2 regions of the Butyrivibrio sp. VCB2001 genome follow, and region 1 is predicted to be linked to the other one. Evidence: a T-box and tRNA genes for the amino acid it is inferred to sense, from the RefSeq annotation. Region 1 holds a T-box; the other holds one or more tRNA genes.
The links. The T-box of region 1 lies ahead of proS (proline--tRNA ligase). A T-box ahead of a tRNA ligase gene usually reads a tRNA of that ligase, here a tRNA-Pro.
Positions count from the first base shown of each region.

Region 2: it has a tRNA-Pro gene. The T-box ahead of proS (proline--tRNA ligase) is inferred to sense a tRNA for this amino acid. The anticodon was not compared.

Region 1 is NZ_AUIZ01000003.1:176,840-184,435, reverse strand. Features, by position in the region: gene murI (glutamate racemase) at 1-189, shown strand, start outside; gene nrdD (anaerobic ribonucleoside-triphosphate reductase) at 280-2,517, shown strand; gene nrdG (anaerobic ribonucleoside-triphosphate reductase activating protein) at 2,639-3,187, shown strand; gene G589_RS0105510 (sugar kinase) at 3,325-4,347, shown strand; T-box leader at 4,486-4,701, shown strand; gene proS (proline--tRNA ligase) at 4,778-6,211, shown strand; gene G589_RS0105500 (sensor domain-containing diguanylate cyclase) at 6,226-7,596, opposite strand, start outside.
Region 2 is NZ_AUIZ01000007.1:152,002-159,597, reverse strand. Features, by position in the region: gene G589_RS0109520 (ABC transporter permease) at 1-912, opposite strand, end outside; gene G589_RS0109515 (LacI family DNA-binding transcriptional regulator) at 1,126-2,175, shown strand; gene G589_RS0109510 (5' nucleotidase, NT5C type) at 2,252-2,851, opposite strand; gene G589_RS21110 (NAD(P)H-dependent oxidoreductase) at 2,871-4,034, opposite strand; gene G589_RS0109500 (hypothetical protein) at 4,181-4,981, opposite strand; tRNA gene G589_RS0109495 (tRNA-Pro) at 5,444-5,516, opposite strand; gene G589_RS0109490 (galactose ABC transporter substrate-binding protein) at 5,655-6,683, opposite strand; gene G589_RS0109485 (substrate-binding domain-containing protein) at 6,716-7,596, opposite strand, start outside.

The DNA.
Region 1 (7,596 bases):
AGACATCTTGCAGATGTTCTTTCTCTGGATATGGCACAAGATATAGATATGTCTTTTGACAAAGATAACGAAATGTCGTGGATGAAAAACACGGAATATTATTTTTCCGGAAAAGAGATAACCGGGGGAGAAACGCTGGAACACCTGAAAAGACTGCATTTGCGCCTGGAAAAAGTTCGAAATTTTTGAGCTTGAATTATCCCATATAATGTATTATCATATTTATGTGACCACAAGATATTGTGGACGGAAGGTGTTTCGAAAGGAAAGGGGTTAGTTATGAAGATAATAAAGAGAAGCGGAAAAGAAGTTGCCTTTGACGGCAGCAAGATTATCGCTGCGATTGAAAAGGCCAACAATGAGGTTACTGAGGAGAAGAAGCTGACAGACGGTCAGATCAGTGACATCGAGAAAGCTGTTGAAAAACAGTGCGCCTCTCTTACCCGTGCAGCCAGCGTGGAGGAGATTCAGGACATGGTTGAGGATGGCCTGATGAAGTCCGGCAAGTTTGAGGTTGCAAGGAAATATATCACATATCGTTATAAACATGCTCTGGTTAGAAAGTCCAACACAACCGATGAGCAGATCATGTCTCTTATTGAGTGCAGCAACGAAGAGGTTAAGCAGGAGAATTCCAACAAGAATCCTACTGTTAACAGCGTTCAGAGAGACTATATGGCAGGCGAAGTAAGTAAGGATATCACAAAGAGATTCCTTCTTCCCGATGATGTTGTTAAGGCACACGAGGAAGGTCTTATCCACTTCCATGATGCTGACTACTTTGCACAGCACATGCACAACTGCTGTCTGGTAAACCTTGAGGATATGCTTCAGAACGGAACCGTTATCTCCGAGACCATGATCGAGCGTCCCAAGAGCTTCTCAACTGCTTGCAATATCGCAACTCAGGCAATTGCACAGATCGCAAGCTCACAGTACGGCGGACAGTCCATCACACTTTCACACCTGGTTCCTTTTGTTGATGTCAGCAGACAGAAATTCCGCAAGGAAGTTGCTCTTGAGTTCGAGACAGCCGGCATGAAGATCAACAAGAAACAGGTTGATGAGATCGCAGAGATGCGAGTTAAGAAAGAGATCGAGAGAGGATGCCAGGTTATCCAGTATCAGGTAATCACACTTATGACCACAAACGGTCAGGCTCCTTTCATTACAGTATATATGTACCTCGATGAAGTTCCTGAGGGACAGATGAGAGACGACCTTGCAATGGTAATCGAAGAGATGCTAAGGCAACGTATCTACGGTGTCAAGAACGAGAAGGGTCAGCTTATAACACCAGCATTCCCTAAGCTCATCTATGTTCTCGACGAGGACAACATCACTGAGGATTCCAAGTACTGGTACCTCACAGAGCTGGCAGCTAAGTGCACAGCCAAGAGACTGGTACCTGATTACATCTCAGCCAAGAAGATGAAAGAGCTCAAGAAGGGTGATGTTTATCCTTGCATGGGATGCAGATCATTCCTTACACCTGATAATGAAGCTCTTGCAGAGGGACTTTGCAACGCAGGAAATAAGGCTAAGGCCAAGAACTATACAGAAGGAACACACAAGTATTACGGAAGATTCAACCAGGGTGTTGTAACCCTTAACCTCGTTGATGTTGCATGTTCATCAGCTAAGGATGAGGACAGATTCTGGCAGATCCTCGATGAGAGATGTGAGCTTTGCTACAGAGCACTGATGGCAAGACACAACAGACTCCTTGGTACTCCTTCAGATGTAGCTCCTATCCTTTGGCAGAACGGAGCACTTGCAAGACTTGAGAAGGGTGAAAAGATTGATCCGCTTCTTTTCGGAAACTACTCAACAATTTCCCTTGGCTATGCAGGACTTTGCGAGTGTACCAAGTACATGAAGGGTGTATCCCACACCGATCCAAGAGGTAAGGATTTCGCACTTAAGGTTATGCAGTTCCTCAACGACAAGTGCGCAGCATGGCGTGCTAAAGAGAATGTATCCTTCTCACTTTACGGAACTCCTCTTGAGTCAACAACCTACAAGTTTGCCAAGGCTCTTCAGAAGAGATTCGGAATCATTCCTGAGGTTACTGACAAGAACTACATTACAAACAGCTATCACGTACACGTAACAGAGCAGATCGATGCTTTCACCAAGCTTAAGTTTGAAGCTGAGTTCCAGGCTCTTTCACCGGGAGGAGCTATCAGCTACGTTGAGGTTCCTGATATGAACAGCAACATTGAGGCTGTTATCTCTGTTATGAAGTACATATATGAGAACATCATGTACGCAGAGCTCAACACCAAGTCAGATTACTGCCAGTGCTGCGGATATGACGGAGAGATCAAGATTGTTACCGATACAGACGGCAAGCTCATCTGGGAATGCCCTAACTGTGGCAACCGTGATCAGAACAAGATGAACGTTGCAAGACGTACCTGCGGATATATAGGAACCCAGTTCTGGAATCAGGGACGTACTCAGGAGATCAAGGAGAGGGTTCTTCACATGTCCAATCCTAAGATTTCCTGCTGATAATTGTTTAATGGCGAACCCGTGTAAGGTATCGCTTGGGGGTTATTGAAAAAGTATGAAATACAGATACAAGCCGGGCGGATAAAGTCCGGCTTGTATTGTAATTTAGAGGATCGAAGCTATGAATTACGGACAGGTTTATTACAATGATGTTGCCAACGGAGTGGGATGCAGAACAGCCTTTTTCGTATCGGGCTGTACTCATCACTGCAAGGGGTGCTTTAATGAGATGACCTGGGACTTTAATTACGGTCAGCCTTATACAAAAGAGGTTGAGGACGACCTTGTTGAGTCCCTTAAGCCGGGATATATTGACGGCCTTACAATTCTTGGGGGAGAGCCCATGGAGATAGTAAACCAGAAAGAGATAAGACCGCTTCTTGAGAGGATCAAAAAGGAAGTCCCAAAGGCTACAATCTGGATCTATTCGGGGTATCTGTGGGAGGAGCTTACAGATTCGGACAACAAGAGGTGCCATGGGGAAGATACAGATGCAATCCTTGCATTGACTGATGTCCTGGTGGACGGAGAGTTCATGCTTGATAAGAAAGACCTGATGCTGAGATTTCGCGGCTCCTCAAACCAGAGAGTCATTGATGTAAAAGAGACATTAAAGAAGGGCGAAGTCGTGCTCTCAAAATATAATGACAGAGATACTTCCAGGGGATAAGTTTTATCCCCTGTTTTTTTGTTCAAAATAATCCATATTATCAACAATGTAAGCTCTTACACTTGCATTTCTCATATATTATCATATAGTTGTCTGCAGATAGTCTGTAGTTTTGATGGTGAATAAGGAGGCCGGCTATGGGAGATGGAAGATTTGATCTTTTGACCTTTGGAGAAATTATGCTTAGACTTTCTCCACCCAATTACGAACTAATGACAAGGGGAGATGTGTTTGATAAACGTGCCGGCGGATCCGAGCTCAATGTGGCGTCCGGTGTAGCTCTTTTGGGCCTGCGCACCGGCGTTATATCGAGGCTTCCAAAGAATGCTCTCGGAACCTTTATCAAAAACAGGATAAGGTTTGAGGGTGTTTCAGATGATTATCTTATCTATGACGATGCCCCTGAGGCTCGTCTTGGTATCTATTACTACGAAAATGGAGCTGCGCCCAGAAAGCCCTCCATTGTCTATGACCGAATGAATTCCTCTATCACAAGGATAAGCCTTGATGAAATTCCTGAGAGTGTATATTCCAATACAAGAATGTTCCATACCAGTGGTATAACGCTGGCGCTCAACAAGAATACCTGCGAAGTAACCACAGAGATGATAAAGAGATTTAAGGCAGCCGGAGCGAAGGTGTCTTTTGACTGCAACTACAGAGCAAACCTCTGGAGTGAAGAAGAGGCAAGGACAGCCATCAAGAGCATTCTGCCATATGTTGATGTTCTCTTTGTTTCCGAGGAGACTTCAAGGCGCATGATGCAAAAAGAGGGTGAGCTCTCCGATATCATGAAGAGCTACACTCAGGATTATCCGGTAGAGATTGTCTGCACAACCCAGCGCGAAGTAATAAGCCCCAAAAAGCATAACTTTACTTCAACCATCTACAGCGCCAAGGAAGATAAGTTCTATACAGAAGAGCCCTACAAAGGCATTGACGTAATCGACAGGATCGGCTCGGGAGATGCATATGTATCGGGAGTTTTGTACGGACTTCTTGAATATAATGATGTGGAGAAAGCTCTTTTCTACGGAAATGCAACCTCCAGCGTTAAGAATACAGTACCGGGCGACCTTCCTGCCTGTGACAAGCAGGTGATCGACAGCATCATCAGAAACCACCACTCTGACGGTCCCCAGAGCGAGCTGAACCGGTAATGAACCCAGGGGACGGAGTCAGCGGCTCATAATCTGACAAATCGGTCAATTGTCAGATTATGAGCCGCTGACTCCGTCCCCTGGGTTCAAAATGGCTTGACAATCTTTGGGTTTGAAACTAGAATGAGTGAAATAAATAAATCGACGTTGAAGAGGAATAGTAACTGCAATCACGTTTCAGAGAGAGGGCTGTATGGTGTGAGGCTCTTACGGAAGAACAGCGAACCCGCCTTGGAGTCCTGTATGAAAGCATCAGCATAAATACAGCGTTACCCGCGTTAAGGGCACAAATGAAGTGAAATCTGCTTTTGCGGATTTAAATAGGGTGGTACCGCCGAGCTTTCGGTCCCTGTTTTTAGGGATGCGAAGGCTTATTTTTTTAGCATAAACAACCTCGTATCCACTTCATAGACAAGAGAGAGGAGAAATTATGGCAGACAACAAGAAACTCGTTTCTGAGATCACATCCATGGATGAAGATTTCACACAATGGTACACAGACGTATGTATCAAGGCAGACCTTGTAAGCTACTCAAACATCAAGGGATGTATGGTCATCAAGCCTGCAGGCTATGCAATCTGGGAGCTTATTCAGAAGCACCTCGATGCAAGATTTAAGGAGACAGGCGTTCAGAACGCATACCTTCCTATGTTCATTCCCGAGTCACTTCTTCAGAAGGAGAAGGACCATGTAGAGGGATTTGCTCCTGAGGTAGCATGGGTAACTCACGGAGGACTTGAGCCTCTTACAGAGAGATACTGCGTACGTCCTACATCAGAGACACTGTTCTGCGATTACTACAAGGGAGAGATACACTCATACAAGGATCTTCCACAGGTTCTCAATCAGTGGTGCAGCGTAGTTCGTTGGGAGAAGGAGACAAGACCTTTCCTTAGAAGCAGAGAGTTCCTTTGGCAGGAAGGACACACAGCTCACGCAACAATGGAAGAGGCTGAGGAGAGAACACAGCAGATGCTCAATGTCTATGCTGATTTCCTTGAGAACGATATGGCTATTCCTGTTGTTAAGGGACGCAAGACAGATAAAGAGAAATTCGCTGGTGCTGAGGCTACTTATACAGTAGAGGCACTTATGCATGACGGACGTGCTCTTCAGAGCGCAACAAGCCACAACTTCGGTGACGGCTTTGCAAAGGCTTTCGGAATCCAGTACGCAGGAAAAGACAATCAGCTTCACTATGTATGTCAGACTTCCTGGGGACTTACAACACGTACAATCGGTGCCATGATCATGGTACACGGCGACAATTCTGGTCTTGTAGTACCTCCTAAGATCGCTCCTGTACAGGTTGTTGTCATTCCTATCCAGCAGAAGAAGGAAGGTGTTCTTGATGCAGCTTACGATATCGCAAAGAGCCTTTCAGATTACAGAGTAAAGACTGACGATTCTGACAGAACACCGGGATTCAAGTTCGCTGAGCAGGAGATGAGAGGTATTCCTGTTCGTGTCGAGATCGGACCTAAGGATCTTGAGGCAGGTAAGTGCGTACTTGTAAGAAGAGACACAAGAGAGAAGATCGAATGTGCTATCTCTGAGGTTTCAGCTAAGGTTGGCGAGCTTCTTGATACAATCCAGAAGGATATGTTCGAGAGAGCCAAGAAGCACCTTGCAGAGCACACCTTCGCAGCTCACAACAAAGAGGAGTTTGCAGAAGCCTTCAAGGAGACCAAGGGCTTTGTAAAGGCTATGTGGTGCGGATGCCAGGAGTGTGAGGACAAGATCAAGGAAGAGTTCTCCGCTACCAGCAGATGCATTCCTTTTGAACAAGAAAAGCTCTCCGACACATGTGTAATGTGCGGAAAGCCTGCAACCAAAATGGTATATTGGGGACGCGCGTATTAATGCGCGTCCTTTTTTTATCTCTTCATCATGTTTGCGTAGTGAGCTCTCTTGTAGTCATACATTCTCTGATCAGCAAGCATGAACACCGAATGTGTATCCCCATCTTCTACCTCTTCTCTGAAAGCGTAGCCATAGGACACACTGTGATTGACGTCAGGAACTTTTTTATCAAGCTCTAAAAGCTCCTGATCCAGTTTAACAAGTCTTTTATCAAGCTCCATTGGAGTTGTCTTTTCAATCAGAACTAAAAATTCGTCTCCGCCGATTCTGGTACAGACTCCGAGATCCCCAATAACTGCTTTAAGTGTATCCGCAAAGGACTTAAGAAGCCTATCCCCGGCCGGATGTCCGGCGTTGTCGTTGACCTCTTTAAGACCGTTAAGATCAAGGCTCAGCAGACAGAAATTCTTGTCTGACTTATTAAAGACATCAAGCCTTTCGTCACAGCTGACTCTGTTTGGAAGGCCGGTGAGATTGTCGATGTAGGCAATCTTTGTAAGGGCTGCATACTCTTTTTTCTGTGCAAAAGAGTGGGTCATATATACAAAGTAATTAAGCAGCTGCATAAATACGAAGAACATAACTCCGGTGGGCATGATGGCGGAGATGATCGGGGTGCTGGCAAAGCCAATATACTGGTGAAGCACAGCGGCTATTATGTAGCCAAACAGTGACACTGCCATGAAAGTTATGCCTATCATCAGGATCAGCCTCGAGGAATTGTGGCTTTTGCTCTTTAAGTCCATGTAGACATAGGCTACCAGTATGATCATACCCACAGTAGAAATAAAGTAGTAGGGATACTGGAAATGATTTATGTGCACAACATTCAAGAAGTGCAGGAACATGAAAGTGAGAGAAAAGGCAAGAGTCGAAAGCCCCATTACTATCAGTATTTTATTCTCCCAACGTCTGTGAAGATCAAATACAATGGCATAGATAAGCGGCGTTATCAGGTACATGGTGCAGAACTCAAGCGTTGTATTTATGTTGGGAGGCAGCACAAAGTCCGTGACATCAAAGGCGGTTAAGATCCAGCATCCAAGAACAATATTGAGGACAGAGCACAGAATCTGTGTTGTAACGCCGGCTGACCTGATATAGAAGAGCAGTGATATTATCAGGAACACCTCTCCAAACATAAGCATGAAAAGACCTATAGTGAAGGGGTAGATCATTGAATGGATCATGTCTCTGTAAATATCATCGAAGTCACCGATCAAAGGCGTGATTATATCGGCTCTTGTGGAGTTTTCGGTAACATAGAGCCTGATGGTAAGTCTTTTACCCACGTAGTTATCGGGGAGTGGGATGAAATTGTAACCGACACCGATAAACTCTTTGTTTGAAGAGCTCTCAGGGACAGTGCTGCTTATGAGTTCTTC
Region 2 (7,596 bases), on a different contig from region 1:
CTGTCCATCATTCATCTTCTCTACTATCTTATTGACTACAACAAGAAGTATTACATTGATGATGGTGTTAAAAAGTCCAACGGCTGTTGAGTAACTGTAGTCACCGTTCAAAAGACCTTTCTTATAAACGTAAGTTGCTATGATCTCAGATGATGACAGATTCATGTCTGACTGAAGTGCGTATGCCTTCTCAAATCCGATGCTCATGATGTTTCCGGCCTGAAGGATGAACTGGATAACTACCATATCCTTGATAGCCGGCCATTCAACGGCCTTTATCTGCTGCCAGATATTTGCTCCGTCGATCTGTGCTGCTTCCTTGAGCTCTTTGCTGGCATTTGAGAGAGCTGCGGTGTACATGATCGATGCCCATCCTGCTCCCTGCCAGATTCCGCTTATGATGTAGATCGGTCTGAAGGCTGCCGGGATTGTAAGGAAGTTGATGTTACTTCCCATCATCATGTTCAGAGGTCCTGTTACGGAAAGAAGGATTCTAACCATACCACAGAGGACGATGACTGAAATGAAGTTTGGCATGTACAGTACAAGCTGGATCTTCTGCTTGATCTTGCTGCTAGCTATTCTGTTAAGAAGCAGTGCAAGTATGATCGGCATCGGGAATCCCCAAAGGAGTCCGAAGATACTCAGCTTCAATGTGTTCATAAGGTATTGCAGGAAATCCGGCGATGACAGGAACTGCTGGAAGTACTTAAGTCCTACCCATTCGCTTCCCAGGATTCCTTTAAAAGGATTGTATTTCTGGAACGCAATCAGAATACCTCCCATGGGCAAATACTTAAATACAATGGTAAGAATAAGTGCCGGCCCCAAAAAGAATACATAAAGCTGCCAGTGTTGTCTTATATACACCAGCGTGTTATGTAGATTGTTGTCCTTTGCTTTCGCATTCATATAACTCCCCTTCTCACTTTTACATTTGTAACATTTCGTTTGCGTATGTAAAATATAACACGGCATAAACAATGTGTCAATATAGAATTTTTACATTTGTAACATTTTTAATTTACATTTGACACATAGAATTTTACATTTTATAATGAATAAGGTGATTGCACGCTCTACTGCGCAAGAGCCCAGTCTATACTAATATATCGGAGATTTTACATGGCAACTAAAGTTACGCTTCAGGATATCGCGGATGCTCTGGGAGTGTCTCGCAATACCGTATCAAAGGCTATAAATAATACCGGAGTTCTAGCTGAATCAACAAGACAGAAGGTTCTGGAAAAAGCTATAGAAATGGGGTATAAACAGTTTTCATATGCAAACTCTGTTTCAGAGATAAGAAATCCTTCCGTGGCAAAAACAAAAGCCTCCGGAGAGATAGCTCTTTTCACCGGAAGCTTCCTTAACAATTCGCACTTTGCATCTACCATGCTGGATAAGTTTCAGCACGAGGTTTCTTTATTGGGATACAGTCTGACAATGCACAGAGTAGATGAGCACAATGTTGCAGAGCTCTCTCTCCCACTTTCCTTCAGACAGGAAAACACTAAGGCCATTGCCTGTATTGAGATGTTCAATCATCCGTACTGCGAGATGCTCTGCAGTCTCGGGATCCCGGTTCTTATGATCGATGCTCCTGTTGCCAGCTACTGGAAGCCTTTGGATGCAGACATTCTGCTAATGGACAATTTCTCAAGTATATATACTGTTGTCAATGATATGAGTAAAAGAGGTATAACCTCCATCGGCTTTGTCGGACAGGTCACTCACTGCCGCTCTTTCTATGAGAGATTCATGGCCTTTAGAGAGGCGATGTACATCAATAACCTTACTGTTAATGATGACTACTGCCTCACAGAGGTTCACCCTCACGGTGACGATTACAAAGACTATCTATACAAAGCCCTTGAGAACATGAAGAGCTTTCCTGAGATGTTTATCTGCGCCAATGACTTCGTGGCCCTTGACCTGTTATACGGTCTTAAGAAGATGGGTGTTGAATGCCCTCGTGACATCAAGCTCTTTGGCTTTGATGATTCACCGGAGTCCAAGATTGTAACTCCGTCGCTCTCCACAAGCCACATCCACAGCCAGATCATCGGTTACTCAGCAGCAAACCTTATTATTTCCAGGATTGAGCAGCCCGATCTAAACTACAGGATCACTTATACAGAGACGGATCTGATCTACAGAGATTCCACCATGTAAAGATTTTGACTTAATGTAAAAAATGGATATAAAGCCTTGTGAGCTTTATATCCATTTTATTTTGTGCTTTTTGTTTTTATGCTTTCACTGAATCCTTTATGGAATCCCAGTTACAGACTCTTGTGTAATTAGCTCCCGGCAGCTCACAGTCCTTGTTCCACGGACGGTCAAAGACCTTGACCTGCAAATTCGGCAAATGGTCAAAGAATCTGAATGCAGCCGGAGAATCTTCTACAGCAACATCAAAGTGCATCTTATAGTAGTCTTCAAGTTCAAGACCAAACTCACTGTCCTTGATAAAGCTGTCACGCCCATACTTGTTAAGGCAATAGAGCTTAACTCTCTTAAGATTATGCTCATCGAGCCACTGTCTTGAAGCCTGATAGGCACTATCCGGACGTCCTGTTATGATAAAGACTCTGTGTCCCTCATCTATCCAGCCATTTATGGTTTCAGATGCCCCGGGCGTCTCTTCATACGCCAAAAGACTCTTTGGAGTATGCGCTTCTATCATCATCTGTTCATACTGCTCATCAGTAAGATCAAAAGACTTCTGAAGATTAAAGGAATGTATATCTTCGTAGGGAACATCTATATCAAATAAATCTTTAACCAAAGTCGAAAAGCCCTTGGCAGTTTCACATAAGCAGTCATCAAAATCAACGTAAATATTCATATCATCCTCACTAGTATTATCAATCTTCTATTCTTCGGAGCAGGTCTTTCTTCTTAAGACCGTTTTGCTTTGCTGCCTTGGGCCAACCTCTGCCGGCCATAAACATATAAGCTGCTCTTGGGAATTTATATGCATCAGCGTAAATGTCGTCTATAACTGATGAATTTCCAATCACAGCGCCCAGTGTCTGCAGAGCTTCAACTACATATTTCACAGGACCGGCCGGAGCATTAATGGTCTGAATGAGCGCGCCCATCATTTCGCCGCCTCCTATGGCAACTCCTCCGCCATAGGTAAATCCGCATTTCTGACTCCACTTTCTCACCTGTCTCAGAACGTTCTTTATCTGACAGCTCTCATAGAAGCCCATGTTTACTACGGTGTAAATCTTTTTATCACCGGGCGGACATGTCTTTTCCATAAGCTCCATGACCTTTAGAACTTCTGATGGGATTCCGTCAACGTACATCGGGAATCCAAGGACAATCTTGTCTGCGCCAAGTAACTTCTGAACAAGTTCTTCGGGCTTATTGAGAAATTGATTTAGGCTAAGTATTTCTGCCTCTTCTCCAATGCATTCTGCAAGCTTATTAAGGAACTTCGATGTGTTGGAATTTTCGCCTCTAAGGCTTCCGTTCAGGAGGATAGGTTTACCGGAAGTCTGATCAGAAGCGACTATTTCGGCATGTTCTGTATTGCCTGATACTTCTTGTGTTTCATCAAATCTGATTTCTTTGATTATCCCATTAAAATTCCTGCAAACCGCCTCTACATAACGCTTTGCATCGGCCTTATCTTCTTTTGTCAGGTCATGTCCCCTGAAGATCACCGTTATCTCTTTTGTCTCAGGATAACGCATCTTATGATGCATCTCATTATCAACGATGCGGAAATATGGTAGGACCCATCCGATACTCCTGTCGAATACATTCTTAACAAAGCTGCTAAATCCGCCATAGGTATATCTGGTCATTACCACAAGCTCATCAGCTTTATGTATGAGATACCCCATCCTGTTATAGCCATCTTTGATAACGCATTCTCCCGGTGTCTTTAACCAGCAGCCAAAACACCCTGCGCAGGGCTTAATCTCTTTTGACGGAGCTATTACTTCCCATCCCTGATAATCCTGTGAAATCTGTCCCCACTCCTTTTCATCAAGATCATGAATCAGTAAATTCATACACTTCTCCCCTTCAGTAATTCAATGCTGGAATCCTCCTCTGATAATTTTATCAGATACTAGGTATACTATCATAATATCTGTTATTGAGAATAGCAAAGTTATGCTGCAATACATTTTTTGAATACATTATTCCTGTTGGAATGCTATAGAATATACTCCTTTATCTTCTTTTCCAGCACTTTCATATCCAAAGGTCGATCTTCTGTTTCCATGGTTATTATAAGATTTATACCTAACACAATTCCCACCTCTTCATAGTCAATAAGCTTATTGAAGTTTCTGGTCGCATATCTCTCTTGATCAACCAATCCGAGATGTTCAATATAATACGTTTTGTTAGTTCTTACATTTAATGCAGCAAAATCAGGGCATGCCTTACTGCCATCCTTAAGTATTACCTCAGGCTCACAGACATAAGGAATCCCATTAGCTTTTAGATAATCAGCTATGATTTTTTCTGACTTTGATCTTACAGACTCCCCATTTAATGTTATAAACTCATGCTTGAATTCATAGGAATTCTTTCCTCCGGGATGCGTCCTATACCACTCATCAATGATCATCTGTCGTGTAGGCAATATCGGAGCAATCAGTTCTCGTTTTCCTTTAGGAAGCTTGTCATAGAGCATACTAATCCTATCGGCATCATACCTTGAATTAAACTTTTCAAGCCTCTTTATCATTTCTGTCAGTTCTTTATGAACTTTCTCATCATACTCCCTCTGAACCAGTAGTCTTATTTTGCCGATTTCAATTTTGGGAATATAATGTTCTTTTTCTTCTCCTTCTTTCTTGAAATGATATTGTACCACTCCGTTACTGGAAGATACTCTAATTCTCCCTTTATCCAAGCTTTTATAGCTCTTTAGCCTATTCGAAGTTTTCTTTTCAAGTCTATTCAGTTCATTTAGCTGATTGTTAAGCTCGTTTGTATAATTGATCAAATTATTGTTATTACTCCTTTTTGATGATTGATACCCGAAAAATTACGTCTTAGTTCTAGTTTTTCTAAATCAAAACGTACGAAAAATTTCCCACTACTACTGGACTTCTCTTTTCATTTTATAAGCAGTAACAAGTACTAACATTACAGATAGCTACTATTGTACCCCACCGAAATTTTACGTCTGTGTTTGTAAAATCAGATTAGCAGACGTAATTCAATAGCACCAACTATCAACACGCATCAATTTATTACTGCTTGCACATTCTTATTGGAAATATAGACGTAGTCCAAGATTTAGGCTTCGTCTCATTTGAATAAATTAGAAATATAGAAGTAAATTTCCTGTTGTCGGAACACCGACGCTGATTATAATACCCTACCTGCCAACCAAAGTAAATAGCAAAAGTATATGCAGGCAACAAAAAAGCCACAAGCCATTTCAAGCTTGTAGCTTCATGAATCGGAGTGACGTGATTCGAACACGCGGCCCCTACCTCCCTAAGATAGTGCTCTACCAACTGAGCCACACCCCGATTTGGGTTGTCGCAAGTATCTCGACCAGCGACAAAAGCTATTATATAACGTCCTCGCCATAAAAGCAACAGAAAATTTGAAATTCATTCAGATAATCGGACTGCCGTACATTTCTTCATCAAATATCCAACCACAAATCACCTTCCAATAAACTGAATGATATTCGAGGAAGTAACCTTGGCATAAGGAAGTCTTATATACCTTCCGTTTTCAATAGAGTATTTATCCGAAAGTTCCTCAATACTGCCGCCCTTTGCCAGCACACAGGCAAGCTCAAACATGGCAGTCGCCTGTCCTTCCTTGTCGTTGTAGACGGTTCCTACCATCTTGTCATCCCTAACGGCTTCCAGTCCTACATCCGTTCCGTCTATTCCAAGAATTGCCGGCCACTTGTTTCTGGGTATAGCCATGGCTTCGTATGCATCAATTGCCCCCAGGGCCATGTCATCATTATTTGAAAGGACCAGCTCAATATCATCGCCGTAGTCCTCGATAAATTGCGTTGTCTTGGTCTGCGCCTGTGCTCTGTTCCAGTTTGCTATGGCGTAGCCAAGCTTATCGATTTCGATCCCCTGCTTTTTCATGGTATTTATGGAAGCCTCAGTCCTGACAATAGCGTCCTGATGCCCGGCCTCTCCCTCTAATACCACGAACTGGATCACGCCATCTCCATTCCTGTCGAGCTCTTTGTTCGTAATGCACGCCCAGGCTGCCAACTCGCCCTCCATGACTCCCGACTGCTCAGCATCAGCACCTACATAAAAGAGCTTGTCCCACCTTCCGATGTCTCCTTCAACCAGCTCTCTGTTAAAGAATATAACAGGCACATCGGCTTTTCTGGCCGCATCGATTACAGCTGTAGGATCCGTCCTGTCCACAAGGTTTACACAAATCACATCCATCCCGTCCTCGATCATCTTCTTGACCTGAGAATTCTGAGTCTGCTGACTCTGCGCTGCATTGTAGACAACAATCTCCACATCCTCATTCTGAAAACTCTGAAACTGCTCCACAAGCTGCCCCAGAAAAGTGTCGTACATATCATAAGCTGAGACACCGATCTTTATCTTTGATTCACTTTTATTTACATTCTGCTTGCCACAGCCGGACAATATTGTTGTCAAAAGACATAACACTGTAAGCAGCGTTACCATAACTTTTTTCATGTTCATGATCCCCGATACTCTCCTAAGATACTTTAGTGAACCACAGGGAAAAGGATTCTCTGATTGCTCTCATCAAACAGATTGTCCCTGTTTACGACCCTGAAAGGTATCTTCTCATCCTCCATGGGAGTCAGCCTGTTGTCAAAGCGCCGTGCAATGGCCGCCACTGACTGATAGCCCATGTAATACTCATTTGGAACCACCATGCTTGTGATCAGTCCGTCATCTAAATAGCTGACATTCTTAATTGAAATTCCAACGCCGAAGATTGCCGGAGCGCTCTCCTGCTTCAGCGCATATTCAGCTGCACATTCAAGCCCGTTGTTATCAAGAGCGACAATGATATCTGCAGGTGATTCATTCTGTCTTCTTACTACTCTGTCGGCCATGCTGACAGGATCATAGTCAGACCATGTAATCTCAGCACCCGATGTTTCTATGTTTTCAGTAAAGCCCTTAAGCCTCTCTGCAAGGGCATTTTGCCTCAAATTGCCGGTGATGATTCCAATCTTCTTGCCGTCAAGCTTATTATCAAAGGCTATCCTGACTTCATTGGCCAGTGCTCTTCCCAGCTCTACGTTGTCCACCTGTATGCAGGCAGATCTGCCCTCAACATCAACGTCTGTATCCGCACTGGTGTCAACCAGAAGAAGTACTGCCTTGTTACTGATATCAGATATCATGTTTTCAGTTCCTCTGCTGCTGTTTACCTGATATACAATACCGTCGGCCCCACCTGATATCTCCTCGTTTATCAGCTTGTACTGCTGACTAAGGCTTAAGTTCTTACCGGTAGATACTACATTAAGTTTTATATTATTATCCTTGGCAGCCTGTTCAAGTCCGGCTATAAATGTTGTCCATCTTCCGGAACCCGAATCATCTATGACCACAGACACCTCGGGTGAGTCCT